DNA from 4 places in the Sporosarcina sp. P3 genome. Region 1 is predicted to be linked to each of the others. Evidence: riboswitches for the same ligand, from Rfam matches in the RefSeq annotation. Region 1 holds a riboswitch; each other region holds the start of a gene.
What was found. Region 1 has a riboswitch for thiamine pyrophosphate ahead of CSV61_RS07490 (ABC transporter ATP-binding protein). Riboswitches for the same ligand answer to the same signal wherever they lie in the genome.

Region 1 (3,669 bases):
GTGTGATCTACGGTCTTTTCATTTTCCTGTAACTTACTAATCAACCGTGCGTTTAGCTTTTTTGCATTGGCATGCACTACATTGACGTCATCTAGCACGACATCTACGCGATCAATAGAAGTATCTGCAAAATCCAAACCTTTATCGATCATCTGTAGTTTCGAATAAATATCTGGAATGTCATATTCTAATTGATAAATTAAATCACGTAGCTTTTCGATATTCCCACGATTGTCTTCCAGTTCTACACCTAGATTATTGAATACTTTGATGACCGCTTCATTCGCTTGTTCGACGAATGTTTTATCGATATTTTCTACTATCGCAGAAGCGCCTTTACCCGCTACTTTCGGGGAAATTGCATTGATTTTTTCATTGATATAATAATCCAATGTTGGCTTCTTCATATCGTCGGTGACGACACTGCTTAAATTCTCCGAGAAGTCTTTCGGAATGATGATTGCAGCATAATAATCTCCGTGCTTCACGCCTGTCAACGCTTCATCTTTCGTTACGAACTGCCAGCCGAGATCATCGTTAGTGGTCAGCGAGACAATCACTTCATCTCCGACATTGAATTCTTTGTCTTCGATCTTCGCCCCTACATCTTCACTGACGATCGCGACTTCTACGCCTTTCGTATTGGAATATGGGTCCCACGAAGCGAGGATGTTCATCCAAGCATAAAGGGAAGGAAGAAACGCAATGGCCGCAATGACAATGATTGCTGCTTTATTTTTGAAAATATTCCGAAGATCCCGTCTGACTATAAACCAAATTTTATTCATTTCACATAAACCCTCACTCTATATTCCATCATCCGCACATCACACTAACAAACTGGAGAAGATCGTATCGTTCAAAACGTCCGTGATTTGCTCTTCTGTCAATTGTTCATCATGCGTTTTTGACCAATCATTAACTAGCGCTACATAAGATTTGAATAAAAGATACGCAATCAGCTCGCTGTTACACGGCTTTAGTTCACCTTTTGCGACGCCTCGCTCAATTTTCCCAGCAATGAATTTCACTATTTCCTTCTCTATAGTAGTTAACACATCTCCCACGGCAGGTGTACGCAATTCTTTTTCCTCTTCAATCAATTTAATGAATAACTGATGTGTTTCGCGAAATTTCAGCAGTTGCATAATGCGCGCATGGGCATTCTCTTGAAAAGACGCACCTTCCTTAGCTGTGCGCTCAGAGAGGTCTTTCATTTCTTCAACCATTTTCCAAACAATCGAATGAAATAACTCTTCTTTATTCGAGAAAAATGTATAGATTGTGCCCTTACCCACGTTCGCAATCTTCGCTACTTGATCCATCGTAGTTGCTTTATATCCGAACATCGAAAATGATTTTTCAGCCGCCAACATAATTTCTTCTCTGCGATCCATTATGACACTTCCTTCAAAAAGTGACCGAAATACCATTTCGGTCTGTTAGTCATTATATTACACAGGTTATCCATTAAATGCAACAGGATTGCTGATTCGTAATAAGGTTGGGACTGAACAGAAAATATTTTTTAGAGTAACAGAGTGTACCCGAACGGAGAAAGGCCGACTCCTGAGGGATCAGCGTGCGTCCTGAGACCCTGGACAGGTGCCTTAATTTCTGCAAAGTACACAGAAATACGGCAAAGCGAACCCTACGTTGTTCGCTTGGCTCAAGCCACGCCCCTCGGAAAGCGTGCCTCTCGGAGTGCAGGGAAACGGGGTGAGATAGTTATGTCCCAGCCTCTTAGAATATTTACTAAATTGACATTGACTACTTTACTAGTCTATGTAACGATAAGAGAAGGAACAACACTAGGGGTGCTTTTGCTGAGAGAGGCGTTCGCCTTAACCCTTGAACCTGCTCTAGATAATGCTAGCGGAGGGAAGTGGACATATGACGGATTTAGGCCGAACTATGCAACCGCTTCGAACAGAGAAGGGGTTTTTTTGTATATACTTTTTGAAGAAATGAGAAGTGGTAACCATATGACTACTAAAGTTTTAGAGTTCACAAATGTATCTTTTCATTATCAAGCAACCAATGCTTCGAAACCAACTGCGATTTTTGATCAAGTCGACTGGCATGTAAATGAAGGCGAATTCGTCAGCATCATTGGACCGAGCGGGTACGGAAAAAGCACGTTATTCCGACTGGTCACCGGTCTTGAGAATCCCGACAATGGGGAGATTTCATTGAACGGAGAAGTGACGACGAAGCGATTAGGCAAAGTCGGCTATATGCCGCAGCAAGACTTGCTGATGCCTTGGCGAACGATTCTTGAAAACGTCCGACTACCGTTAGAACTTCAAGGCGGTAAACCGTCTGCCAATCAGATCATTCAACTCCTCACTGACTTCGGACTCGCAGGCGAAGAAAACGCTTATCCTGGGAATTTATCAGGCGGGATGCGACAACGGGTTTCATTTTTACGAACGATCTTGACCGGCTCCAATATTTTACTACTGGACGAGCCATTTAGCGCGCTCGATGCGATCACACGGCTAACCATGCAAGAATGGTTGATCGATCAATGGCAAAAGCTCGATAAAACGATCGTGTTCATCACGCATGATATCGACGAAGCTTTATTTCTGTCCGATCGCATTTTTGTACTCGCCGACAAACCGGTACAGACGATTCGCGAAGTCATCGTGCCTCTTAGCCGACCACGCACTATGCGGGACTTGGCACAGCCAGAACTGTTGAAACTGAAAGAGCAACTTATTAGTGAGCTTCGTTCGGGGGCGCGACTATGAAGAAGATCACTTCATACAGTTGGTCTATACTTTTCGTTGCCATCTTACTCGGTGTATGGGAAATTAGCGCTCGTCTTTACGACAAAAGCTTTCTCTTCCCATCTCCTTCAGCGATTTTAATTCGATTATGGGAGCTGAAAACGGAGCTATTTATCCACCACTTACCTCCGACAGCTTTAACCATTTTCATTGGATTATCGATTTCAATCCTAATCGGATCCACACTGGCGATTGCGATGTATAGTAAGAAACCTATCGAGCAGGCGTTTTACCCTATCCTAATCGCGTCGCAAACGATCCCCATCATTGCGCTCGCACCGATTTTCGTTTTATGGTTCGGCTACAGCATTTGGAGTAAAGTCGCAGTCACCGTACTCATCACATTTTTCCCGATTACCGTTAGTGTTTTCGACGGCTTACGCTCATCAGATAAAAACTTACGGGAATTAATGCGAACAATGGGTGCATCCGCAAAAGACATTTTCTATAAATTAGATCTCCCTTCCGCTTTGCCATCTTTCTTCTCTGGACTCAAAGTAGCGGTCACATTGAGCGTGATCGGTGCGGCCATTGGGGAATGGCTAGGGGCTCAGGCAGGACTTGGATATTTTAGCAGAAGAATGATGACGCAATTTGACAGTGCTGCTGTATTCGCACCGATCGTCTTGCTTTCTGCGGTTGGCATTATCTTCTTTCTACTCATCGTTGTATTGGAAAAACACTTTTTACAATGGAGGAATCATCAATGAAAAAACGTCTGTTTCTAAGCATCACTTTTCTTCTTGTACTGCTAGCTGGGTGCAATACTGATAAGACTCCCGTAGCCGACGAAGAGACACCGAACAATGAAATGAAAAAAGTTAGCATCATGCTCGACTGGTATCCGAATGCAGTACATAGCTATATTTATGTA
Region 2 (3,669 bases), on a different contig from region 1:
AAATAGGATGTTAAAAATATTGCTCCCGACAATGTTTCCTAAAGCGATTTCACTTTCCTTTTTCAAAGCAGCTGAAATCGACGTAACCAATTCGGGTAGAGAAGTACCGATTGCGATGATTGTCAGACCGACCAACGTTTCACTCATGCCAAGAGAATAAGCGATTTTCGTAGCATTATCGACAACTAAATCTCCTCCGAATATAATCGCAGCCAATCCGACTAGAGTAATGAGTATATTCTTCCCCCACTTCACGTTCCCTGTCGCTTGTGTAAGCGTGGCATTTTGACGGCTTCTGAGGCCAAGTTCAATCACATAATACATAAAGATCGAAAGGAATATTAAGAAAATCATTCCATCACTACGCGTGATTACATTGCTGCTGAAGCCTTGCAGTGCCATATCACTCATCAATACTAACATCACTATACTTGCTAATAATGTGAATGGAATCTCTTTACGGATCGTTTCGCTTTGTACCTTCAACGGGAACAAAAATGCCGCTATGCCGACAACCATAGTAATATTAAATATATTACTTCCCACTACGTTCCCGACAGAAACGTCCGCATTTCCGCCTAATGCGGCTATAATACTGACCGTTGCTTCGGGTGAGCTCGTTCCGAGTGCTACAATCGTGAGCCCGATTAAAATAGGTGGGATTTGCAGCAGCCTTGCGATATTGGAAGAACCATCTACAAAAAAGTCGGCTCCCTTGATCAATAATACAAATCCAATAATGAGTAAAACATAGATCATGTAGTTGTTACCTCCTCCATAGGAATAAAATGATTAATTAGCTGTATGTAAGTAGGTCATGTCTAGCATAAAATAATTGGTTCAAATCCTGCATACTTGATGCACTTCATGACAAGCACAATGATGAATATTACAATATGTATTTGACTCTACATCTCCATTGCAATCATCCTGTCCAGTCACTCATATTTTATACGATGTACACTCTTCACCAGGAATCCTCCCTTCTATTATTTTTTCATTTTGATTATCTCACGTCATCACTACTTATGCATCCTACAAGTCATGCACATGAATCTACTTCCCAACTCTACTTGCTCTTTTAAGTGGTAGTAAAAAGATTTTATTAAAATAGCCTGTGCATTGAACCAGTTCTACAAACCAGATCTTCCTGATCTTACATTTCTACTTCCTTAAATAACATGGGTATCATGTAAATAACGGTATCTATGGAATTTATAAGTATAAAAACTCTTTAAAAGTTAGATAAGATATGATAGACTATCCCTGTTCACACAATTAAATACTATAACTAGGGGTGTCCAACGTAATTGGACTGAGATGGAATGATAGTACACGCATTCCGGACTCTTTGGACCTGATCTGGCTCGTACCAGCGTAGGGAAGTTTTCATTTTATCAGCGACGCGTATTTTTGCGTTTTGAAGACCAGGTCCTATTTATGGAACTGGTCTTTTTTGTTGCCGATTCCCTTTCCTTGAACCGAGTCATGTCACCCCTCAAAAGGAGACGATGACAACATGCAAGAGAAGAAAGAAGAAATCCAGATCCATGAATGTTTTCCGGCCAGTAGAAAGGTTTACGTACAAGGAAGTCGTCCAGACATACTCGTACCGATGCGCGAAATTGAGCTATCACCGACTCTAACTGATCAAGGCGAAATAGCGAATGAACCTTTCCGTGTTTATGATACAAGCGGGAAATATACGGAAGCAGGTTATCAAGTAGATATTAAAAAAGGACTTCCAATGATCAAAAAGAACTGGATAGTGGAACGAAATGATGTAGAAGAATATGACGGCAGACAAGTGAAGCCACAGGATAATGGCTATCGTTCAATGGAACACATGCAAAAAGATGCAGAATTTCCATTGTTGAAACGAAAACCATTACGAGCAAAAAAAGGCATGAATGTTACGCAAATGCATTATGCGCGCAAAGGTATTATTACACCTGAAATGGAGTTTATTGCCATCCGTGAAAATGTGACGCCTGAACTTGTACGGGATGAAGTAGCGAGAGGACGGGCAATTATCCCGTCTAACATTAACCATCCAGAAGCGGAACCGATGATTATCGGAGGTAAATTCCATGTGAAAATTAATGCGAATATCGGAAATTCTGCTGTCTCCTCATCCATTGCTGAAGAGGTAGAAAAGATGACATGGGCTACACGTTGGGGCGCAGACAACATCATGGATTTATCAACCGGAAAGAACATTCACACAACACGTGAATGGATCATTCGCAACTCCCCTGTTCCAGTGGGTACGGTTCCATTATACCAAGCGTTGGAAAAAGTAAATGGCAAAGTCGAGGACCTCTCATGGGAAGTATTCCGCGACACATTGATCGAGCAGGCAGAGCAAGGTGTCAGCTACTTTACAATCCATGCGGGTGTTCTGCTCCGTTATATTCCCATGACCATTCATCGCGTGACTGGAATTGTCTCACGAGGTGGTTCTATTATGGCCCAGTGGTGTATGTTGCATCATAAAGAAAGCTTTCTGTACACACACTTTGAAGATATATGTGAAATTATGAAACAGTACGATATTGCCTTTTCATTAGGAGATGGATTACGTCCCGGCTCCATTGCTGATGCCAATGACGAGGCACAATTCGCTGAACTTGAAACACTTGGAGAACTTACAAGAATTGCTTGGACCCATGATGTGCAAGTCATGGTAGAAGGTCCAGGACATGTGCCTATGCATTTAATTAAGCAAAACGTTGATAAGCAAATGGAGATATGCCAAGAAGCACCTTTCTATACACTCGGTCCTTTGACGACAGATATTGCTCCTGCCTACGATCACATCACATCCGCTATTGGTGCGGCTATGATCGGTTGGTTCGGGACGGCCATGTTATGCTATGTAACGCCTAAAGAACATCTCGGTTTACCGAATAAAGATGATGTACGTGAAGGCGTCATAACGTATAAAATCGCAGCCCATGCAGCTGATTTAGCAAAAGGCCATCCGAATGCACAAAAACGCGATGACGCTTTATCAAAAGCCCGTTTCGAATTCCGTTGGAGAGATCAATTTAATTTAAGTTTGGATCCTGAACGCGCGATGGAATATCATGATGAAACGTTACCGGCTGAAGGAGCAAAAATCGCTCACTTCTGTTCGATGTGTGGACCCAAGTTTTGCAGTATGCGAATTTCACACGACATTAGAAAATATGCAGATGAAAACAGTTTAGAAGAGAAGTTAGCACTGGAAAAAGGCATGAAGGAGAAGGCTGAAGAATTTAAAAAATCCGGTGCTGAAATCTATCTATAATGAGGAGTGAATGGAGTTATGACAACTGAACAGTTAATTCATCAGATCTCTGTAAAACGCCGAAGTCTTCATCAGTTAGAAGAACAGTTGGCTCTCTTGCAAAAACAGTGCATTCACGACTATACAGAAACCGTAACGTATAGGAAATGTATGAAATGCTTGAAGATCGAGAGTGTCCATTATTAATACATGTCTCGCTTTCTAAAAAACTCATCGGGAGTGCGACTTACTATAGGTTTCAATTCACGTTATTCATAACACAATCTCTTGTACCTGTTGTGCTATTAAAGCTTGCTTTCATGTCGACACAATAAAAATGACCCACCTTATCTCATTTAAAAATGTGGACTGAGGTGGGTCAATTTTATATAAATAAT
Region 3 (3,669 bases), on a different contig from region 1:
TAATCGAGTTTCGATATTATCTGTGCCGTCGAGAATGAATGGATGGCCTTCGAATAGTTCGAGGACGTTTTCGGGCGTGACGTCCGCCACAATCCCACGAACTTTCACGTCGCTGTTGATTGCACGCAATCGACTTTCCGCTGCGATCGCTTTAGGTAATTGATCGATAACGTCTTGCTCCGTGTATAATTGTTGTCTATGCAGATTGGTCCACTCCAAAATATCGCGGTCGACAATCGTCAGTTCGCCGACACCCGCGCGCACTAGCATCTCCGCTCCGGCAGAACCGAGTGCACCAGCTCCTAAGACGAAAACTTTTGCCTCGCGAATACGCTGTTGACCAACTGGTCCGATGGGGGCAAACAGCTCTTGCCGAGAATATTTACTAATCAATTCGTCACAAGCCCTTCAGTTGGACTACTAGCTACGCCATAGTCACGCACTGGCATACGCCCAGCTTTATAACCGAGACGTCCCGCTTCGATCGCCAACTTCATTGCTTCCGCCATCATGATAGGATTGGCGGCTTCGGATACTGCCGTATTCAACAATACACCGTCTGCTCCGAGTTCCATCGCAAAAGCCGCGTCTTTTGGCGAGCCGACGCCAGCGTCAATGATGACGGGCACATTGGATTGCTCGATGATGAATGATAGATTCAGTGGGTTCAGAATGCCTCTGCCCGAACCGATTGGCGCAGCGCCTGGCATGATAGCGTGAACGCCTAATTCGCATAGTTTTCTCGCGAGCACCACATCGTCTGACGTATAAGGTAATACAATGAAGCCTTCTTCTAACAGCATTTCAGACGCACGTAATGTTTCCACGGGATCAGGGAGTAATGAACGGCTACACCCGATGATTTCAACTTTTACCATGTCGCATAGTCCGGATGCTTTGGCGAGACGTGCGATATGTACGGCTTCTTCTGCTGTATTCGCTCCTGCCGTATTCGGTAGCAATGTATAGCGCGTTAAATCTAGTTGCTCGAGGAAATTGGGTTGTGATTTTTCGAAAATATCCATGCGTCGTACCGCAAACGTCAGGATTTCTGCTTCCGACACCGCAACAGCTTGCTTTTGTATGTCAAATGAAGGGTATTTCCCTGTACCTAGTAATAACCGTGAAGAGAATTCTTTATCTGCAATTTTTAACATCTTCATCCGCCTCCTACAAAATGTATGATTTCAATTTGATCTCGGTCCATAATCGGTGCATCGTAGTACTCTTTCTGCAAAATCTCTTTGTTTTTCTCTACAATCAAAATACGATCACCAAGTCCTAAATGCTCAAGTAACTGCTGGATCGTCCCTACTTCCGGAACGACGGAATACGACTTACCGTTCAGGTCAATCACTTTCTCCACTAGATACCACTCCTTTTCTATAACCTTGTAAGACGTTTAGTGAACGCATAGGGGATAATACGGCCGCACCTGCTACGTTGTTTCGCTGTAAGTCGAGCAAGTGATGCGGCTGAATTCCGCCAATTGCATACACAGGAATCGGACTACGCTCTGCAATAGAAAACAATTCTTCCGTTCCGCGTGCTGGGAGTCCGGGCTTCGAATTCGTTTCGAAAACATGGCCGTATAAGAGCCAGTCCGCTCCTTCTTGCACAGCTTCTTTTGCTTCTGCCGATGAATGAATCGAGCAACCGAAAGTGAGCTTGGGAAATTTCCGTTGTGCATCCCGTAACGACATGCCATAACTAGTCAGTTGCACTTTTTTGATGTTCAACCTGCTCGCCAGGTGAGGTCTAGCGTGTAGAATGAGCCGGTCGAGTGAAAATCCACTGCTTGCAAGACGTGTGATCAAATCTTCCAACTGTTCATCTGTCTTGGACTTTTCCCGCAAAATAATGGCATCAAGATACGGTGCTGTTTGTTGCAAGTGTAGTGTTAGTTCCTCAACCGAAAGACGGTCGTCGGTCACGCCAAGTAATTTCATTCATTCACCTCCAATAGAAAAAACCACTTCCTGAATCGGAAAGTGGTAGAAATGTCGACAGAAATATTTACGGAACGACTCGCCACTTCCCTCCGCAGGTGCTAGCCTGTTCAGGTAATAAGGGTTTCAGAGCCACACTCTTTTCTCAGTCCTTGTAAAGGATTCCCCTAATGGTCAAAATATTTGGTTTTCAGAACTAGCGTATCATGTGCGCGGTGGAATGAAAAGGATTTCTTTTATAACAGTAACAAAGCATCCAAATCAAGAATTTCCACCGTTTTCATGCCGGATTGTCGAATCCAACCAGACTCTTCGAAGACAGTTAATTTTCGACTGATCGTTTCGGGTGTCGTTCCGAGGTGAGAGGCAAGGTCTTTGCGACTCATTGGTAATTCGACTTTCAATTGACGTTGTTCTTCTGATAAATCGGCCAGGTAAAGGGCGATCCGCGTTTCTGCAGATTCCATGCCGATTCGCGCTGCCCGTTGTTCTGTCCGGCCGAGGCGGGAGGAGAATTCCTCCAACATTTTCAATGAAATCGCGGGATGCTTTTGCAGCAGTTGTTGCATTTGGTCTCGTTGAATGACGCATAATTCTACGGGTTCGAGTGTTTCTGCATAGGCGTCATGAGGTTTGGCATCAAATAACGATAGCTCGCCCGTGAAATCTCCCGGTTCTAAAATTCGTACGATCTGCTCTTTTCCGTTTTCCGACAGACGGTATACTTTGATTCGTCCTTTATGCAAGATATACAGGCCTTCGGAGCGGTCGCCTTCGTTGTAAATAATTTTCCCCCGTGGATAGGGGGTGCTTCGTGCGAGTTCTACAATGCGCTTCATCTGATCTGTTTCCAAGTGATTGAACAGTGGAACAAGCGATACACACATACTATGATCGGTCGTGTTATTGTGGGGCTGCTGACTCATTCACTTTCACCTCGTTTACCTTTCGATTGGACGCTCTGTCACTAGTATAGCGTATTAATCGAATGGCGTTCAATATGACAAGGAGTACACTCGCTTCGTGGACGAGCATTCCGGATGCTAGGAAGACTTTGCCTAGCAGTACGCCAATTAACAGGAGGAATACTGTGCCAACTGCGAAAAATGTATTTTGTTTCATATTGTTAACCGTTGCTTTCGATAAGGCATACGCATGGGCGAATTGATCAAGTCGATCCGCCATCAAGACGATATCCGCTGTTTCCATGGAAATGTCGGTTCCGCCTTTACCCATCGCGAGCCCAATATCTGCAGTGGCAATGGCAGGCGCGTCATTGATTCCGTCACCCGCCATAGCGACTCGGTGTCCTTGCTTTTTCAATTTTTGTACAGCTGCTACTTTCTCTTCGGGTAACAACTCTGCATGGACATTGTCGAGACCAAGTTGTTCACCGACTAGGCGAGCTGTATGAACATTGTCGCCCGTTAGCATAATCATTTGTTTAATCCCATTTTGTCGTAGTTTGGCGAGAGCAGCTGCGGCTTCCGGACGGATTTGATCCGCAATGGAAATAATACCTGCGATTTCTCCACGAATGCTAATGAACACAGCCGTATTGCCTGCTTTTTCTCGTTTGGATGCATAGGCTTCGATGTCTGGAGAAATAGGTACCCCTTGTAAAACCATCAGCTTTCGGTTGCCGGCTGCGAGTTGCTGTCCCTCTACATCCGCTAGAATTCCGTTACCTTTCATAACTTCTGCATCTTGTGCTTGATGT
Region 4 (3,669 bases), on a different contig from region 1:
TATTTCGCATTAATGCATCTCCTTTTTTAATTCAGCGTATGCCCAGTGATTTGTTGGGCCGTGTCCTGACCCGATTTTCAAGCCATGTTCAATCGCAGCTTGTATGAATTGTTTCGCTTCGGCAACTGCATCCGGTAAGGAACAGCCTTTTGCTAGGAAACTCGTCAAAGCTGCCGCAAATGTGCATCCGGTCCCATGTGTATCTTTGGTTTGAATCCAAGGCGTTGTCACTGTGAAGGATTGACCTTCCTCATCTGCGTAATAATCCTTTGCATCTAGCACGTCATTGCGGTGACCGCCTTTCATGACAACAGCTTTCGCTCCCATGTTGATAAATGCGGTTGCGGCTTTCCGAATATCTTCGTCTGTCTGTATTTCCATTCCAGTCAGTACTTCCGCTTCAGGTATATTTGGCGTCACAATTGTAGCCAGTGGTAATAAATGTTCTTTAAGTGCTTGAATCGCTTGTTGTTGCAGTAAAGATTGTCCACCTTTCGCAATCATGACAGGGTCAATGACTAAAGGAATCGGCGGATATTCTTTTAACAATGCAGCTACTTCAGTAATAATTTCTGCCGAAAACAGCATGCCGGTTTTACAGGCTTTTACATCAAAGTCATCAAGCACGGCACGTATTTGTGCTATGACTCCGTCTGTCTGTATTGGATACACACCGTGAACACCGTGTGTGTTCTGAGCAGTCACTGCGGTTATGGCAGAAGTCCCGAATACACCTAGCTCCTGAAACGTCTTTAAGTCAGCCTGAATTCCTGCACCTCCTCCGCTATCCGAACCAGCAATGGTTAATGCCACTTGTACTGTCAATTGAAAAACCTCCTGTCTATTATGCCAAAAATGTTTTTGAATCGCGATCCAATGTATGTAATGTATTTAAGAAGTTTACAGCAAAGTCTCCAGGCCCGCGGGAAATTTTTGCTGTTTGTTCACCAGCCCGTTTATAAAATGAGAGTGCATCTGCTACGGATTCCAAAGGGTTTTCCATTCCTATGGCGAGAAAAGCACCTGTGACAGAACTGAGTAAACACCCAGTACCCGTAATGGTAGTCATCATGGGATGGCCGCCTGTAATGGATAACATGGAATGGCCGTCCGTGACTATATCGACTTCGCCTGATACTGCGACGAGACAATTGTATTTGCGTGCAGTCTTTTTCGCGATATCTTCGATGTCTGCAGAACCTTCACCTGCATCGACACCTTTGGCGGTCCAAGGGATATCTGCAATCGCAGCAAGTTCTCCTTCATTACAGCGGATCAGTGTAATATCGACTTCCTCTAGCACTTTCAACGCGCTAGCTTTACGAAAAGGTGTAGCTCCTGCACCTACTGGGTCTAGTACGACAGGTTTCCCTGCTGCGCGAGCGCTGTTTCCAGCGAGAATCATGGCATCCACCGTCTGTTGCTTTAACGTACCGATATTTAAAATACTACAGGCAGCAATTCTTGCGATATCTTCTGCTTCTTCTACTGCATCCGCCATAACAGGAGAAGCACCTAGTGCTAATAAACCATTTGCCTGGAAATTTGCGACTACAAAATTTGTAATGCAGTGAACGAGCGGTTGTTGTTGACGAAGTTGTTGAATAAGCTGCATGTTTCTATTCCTCCTATTAAAGGTATATATACAAAAAGCCCATGCGTGGATGGGCGATTGGGTATGAAAACTACCCACTTTCCTCCGCTAGAATGTACTAGATCAGGTTCAAAGGGTTTGCATACTTGCATCTCAGCCAAAAAGAAGGCACCCCTAGTGGTGGCTATGTATCAGACGAGCTCATTATATCATATACATGAAAAAGGTTAAAATAATACTGGTATAACGAGATAGAAGTACTCGAAAATGAGTGATTGCGCATAGAAGAACAGGTATAACTATATGCTGAATGTTACATAATTATCTGAAGGCGTATAACTGTTTCAGATGAAATAGATAAAAGGGAGCAGATCGCAAATGAAGAAATTATTCGAAATTCAACAGATGGATCATTCATTGGATGATATATCGTTTACATGGAGTGATATTGGTGGTTATTACCGTGTCTATAAAAATGATCGGCAAGTATATGAAGGGACGGCTCCGAATTTTACGGACGGGGAGCTAGATCCGTCACATCCTTTCCAATATACAGTAGAACGGGTAGAGGAAGAACGGGTTCAAGATGTAATCGTGATCCAGACTTCGGCCTTGACAGAAGTACAGAAAGATGAACATCCTTTACAACGCTTAGTAATTACAACGATTGCCGCTTCATCGCAAATTGCCCTTTCATGGGAATGGATTAAAGATGTGGAGAAGTTCGATATTTACCGTAACGGTCAATACCTCGAGACAATTACTGATAATCGTTTTATTGATCGCGAGGTAAGTTCTTCGGAGCCAGTGGTATACAGTGTTTCGGCAACGCGTCCGTTGATTGACAGCAATCAGAAAATGAATGTTAGTAAATCGATTGTATCAAAAGTGTATGAAGGAATTATGCCTCCAAATCCTGATAATAAACCAACAGAAGAAGTGTATACCTTTTCTGTGCGGGTTAAGCAACGAGATCGATTACTAAAACCGGTGGCCGACAGGGAAAAACAAAAAGAAGTGAAGCGATGGAAGTTCCGCTATACAACATTTTTAAAGGAAGATATCATAAAAAATCCGAATCTCTTCTCACCAATCCCATACTTTACAGGGGATGATCGGGATTTCAATGCGGAAGGAGAAAGCTTCCGCACCCGTGTGGATATAGAAGGAAAGTTTGTTGGAGAAGACAACGCACTGCAATTTACGAAAGCAACCGGACCTTCTATTGGATTGAATTATATGAAACGGTATAAGCGTCATGACCATGCTTCTGTAGATGGTATAGAAATCGAGAGGTTGGAAGGGGACTCGACTGAAGTTCATTTTGCGATCAACCACGACGTGGGCAATCCCCTGACCGCCTCACCGCCTATACATTACGAAATGAAAGCTCATTTGGATGAACAAGGGAACCTAGATCTAGTTGGCTATCATAATGATGCGCCTCATCATGAAGTCTACCTAGCGCTTGATGATGAGGACTGGCGCGCGCTACATCGTACGGAAAGTGAAGGATTAGCGTATTTGACAGGCGTACTTGGGGATAATTATTGGCGTTATATGACGTGTAATTAATGCAGGTGTAAAATAGTGCTATCTTTAGGCTTTGTTCAGTTTTATGTACGGCTATATAAATAACTAAATACTTTCAACTAAATACTGTTAAAAGTATTTAGTTGAAAGAAATAGATTCTTCCGCTAGAATAAAAGATAATACATGTAAGCGCATTCAATTTGCATAAAGCTAGTTAGAGATTCGTATAGTATCTCTGTGTGCAAAAACGATTGCACTAGAATAGAAGAAAAATGAGAGAACAGGGAGTGTGACGTAGTATGGTACAAGCTTCAGAAAGTCAGGTTTATGCAAACCCAAATACAGAAGGTTCAAAGGTTCAGTTCAAAAAGCGCTATGATAACTTCATCGGTGGCAAGTGGACAGCACCAGTAAAAGGCCAGTATTTCGATAATTCAACGCCAGTTACCGGAAAGGTATTTACCCAGGTTGCAAGATCTACAGAAGAAGATATTGAACTAGCTTTAGATGCGGCTCATGCAGCAAAAGATGCATGGGGAAA

Region 2: linked by a shared signal. The riboswitch ahead of thiC (phosphomethylpyrimidine synthase ThiC) and the one ahead of CSV61_RS07490 (ABC transporter ATP-binding protein) in region 1 are both predicted to bind thiamine pyrophosphate.
Region 3: linked by a shared signal. The riboswitch ahead of CSV61_RS10305 (thiamine phosphate synthase) and the one ahead of CSV61_RS07490 (ABC transporter ATP-binding protein) in region 1 are both predicted to bind thiamine pyrophosphate.
Region 4: linked by a shared signal. The riboswitch ahead of thiM (hydroxyethylthiazole kinase) and the one ahead of CSV61_RS07490 (ABC transporter ATP-binding protein) in region 1 are both predicted to bind thiamine pyrophosphate.

The regions. Positions count from the first base shown of each region.
Region 1 covers NZ_PDZE01000004.1:298,116-301,784, forward strand. Annotated here, with positions in the region: gene CSV61_RS07480 (YhgE/Pip domain-containing protein) at 1-788, opposite strand, end outside; gene CSV61_RS07485 (TetR/AcrR family transcriptional regulator) at 828-1,397, opposite strand; TPP riboswitch at 1,804-1,901, shown strand; gene CSV61_RS07490 (ABC transporter ATP-binding protein) at 1,986-2,756, shown strand; gene CSV61_RS07495 (ABC transporter permease) at 2,753-3,505, shown strand; gene CSV61_RS07500 (ABC transporter substrate-binding protein) at 3,502-3,669, shown strand, end outside.
Region 2 covers NZ_PDZE01000001.1:355,136-358,804, forward strand. Annotated here, with positions in the region: gene CSV61_RS01765 (calcium/sodium antiporter) at 1-759, opposite strand, end outside; TPP riboswitch at 1,284-1,401, shown strand; gene thiC (phosphomethylpyrimidine synthase ThiC) at 1,520-3,292, shown strand.
Region 3 covers NZ_PDZE01000007.1:67,580-71,248, reverse strand. Annotated here, with positions in the region: gene CSV61_RS10320 (ThiF family adenylyltransferase) at 1-393, opposite strand, end outside; gene CSV61_RS10315 (thiazole synthase) at 390-1,163, opposite strand; gene thiS (sulfur carrier protein ThiS) at 1,160-1,366, opposite strand; gene CSV61_RS10305 (thiamine phosphate synthase) at 1,350-1,949, opposite strand; TPP riboswitch at 2,020-2,128, opposite strand; gene CSV61_RS10300 (Crp/Fnr family transcriptional regulator) at 2,186-2,875, opposite strand; gene CSV61_RS10295 (heavy metal translocating P-type ATPase) at 2,853-3,669, opposite strand, start outside.
Region 4 covers NZ_PDZE01000003.1:185,124-188,792, reverse strand. Annotated here, with positions in the region: gene thiE (thiamine phosphate synthase) at 1-10, opposite strand, end outside; gene thiD (bifunctional hydroxymethylpyrimidine kinase/phosphomethylpyrimidine kinase) at 10-825, opposite strand; gene thiM (hydroxyethylthiazole kinase) at 845-1,615, opposite strand; TPP riboswitch at 1,678-1,780, opposite strand; gene CSV61_RS05245 (hypothetical protein) at 1,973-3,169, shown strand; gene adh (aldehyde dehydrogenase) at 3,428-3,669, shown strand, end outside.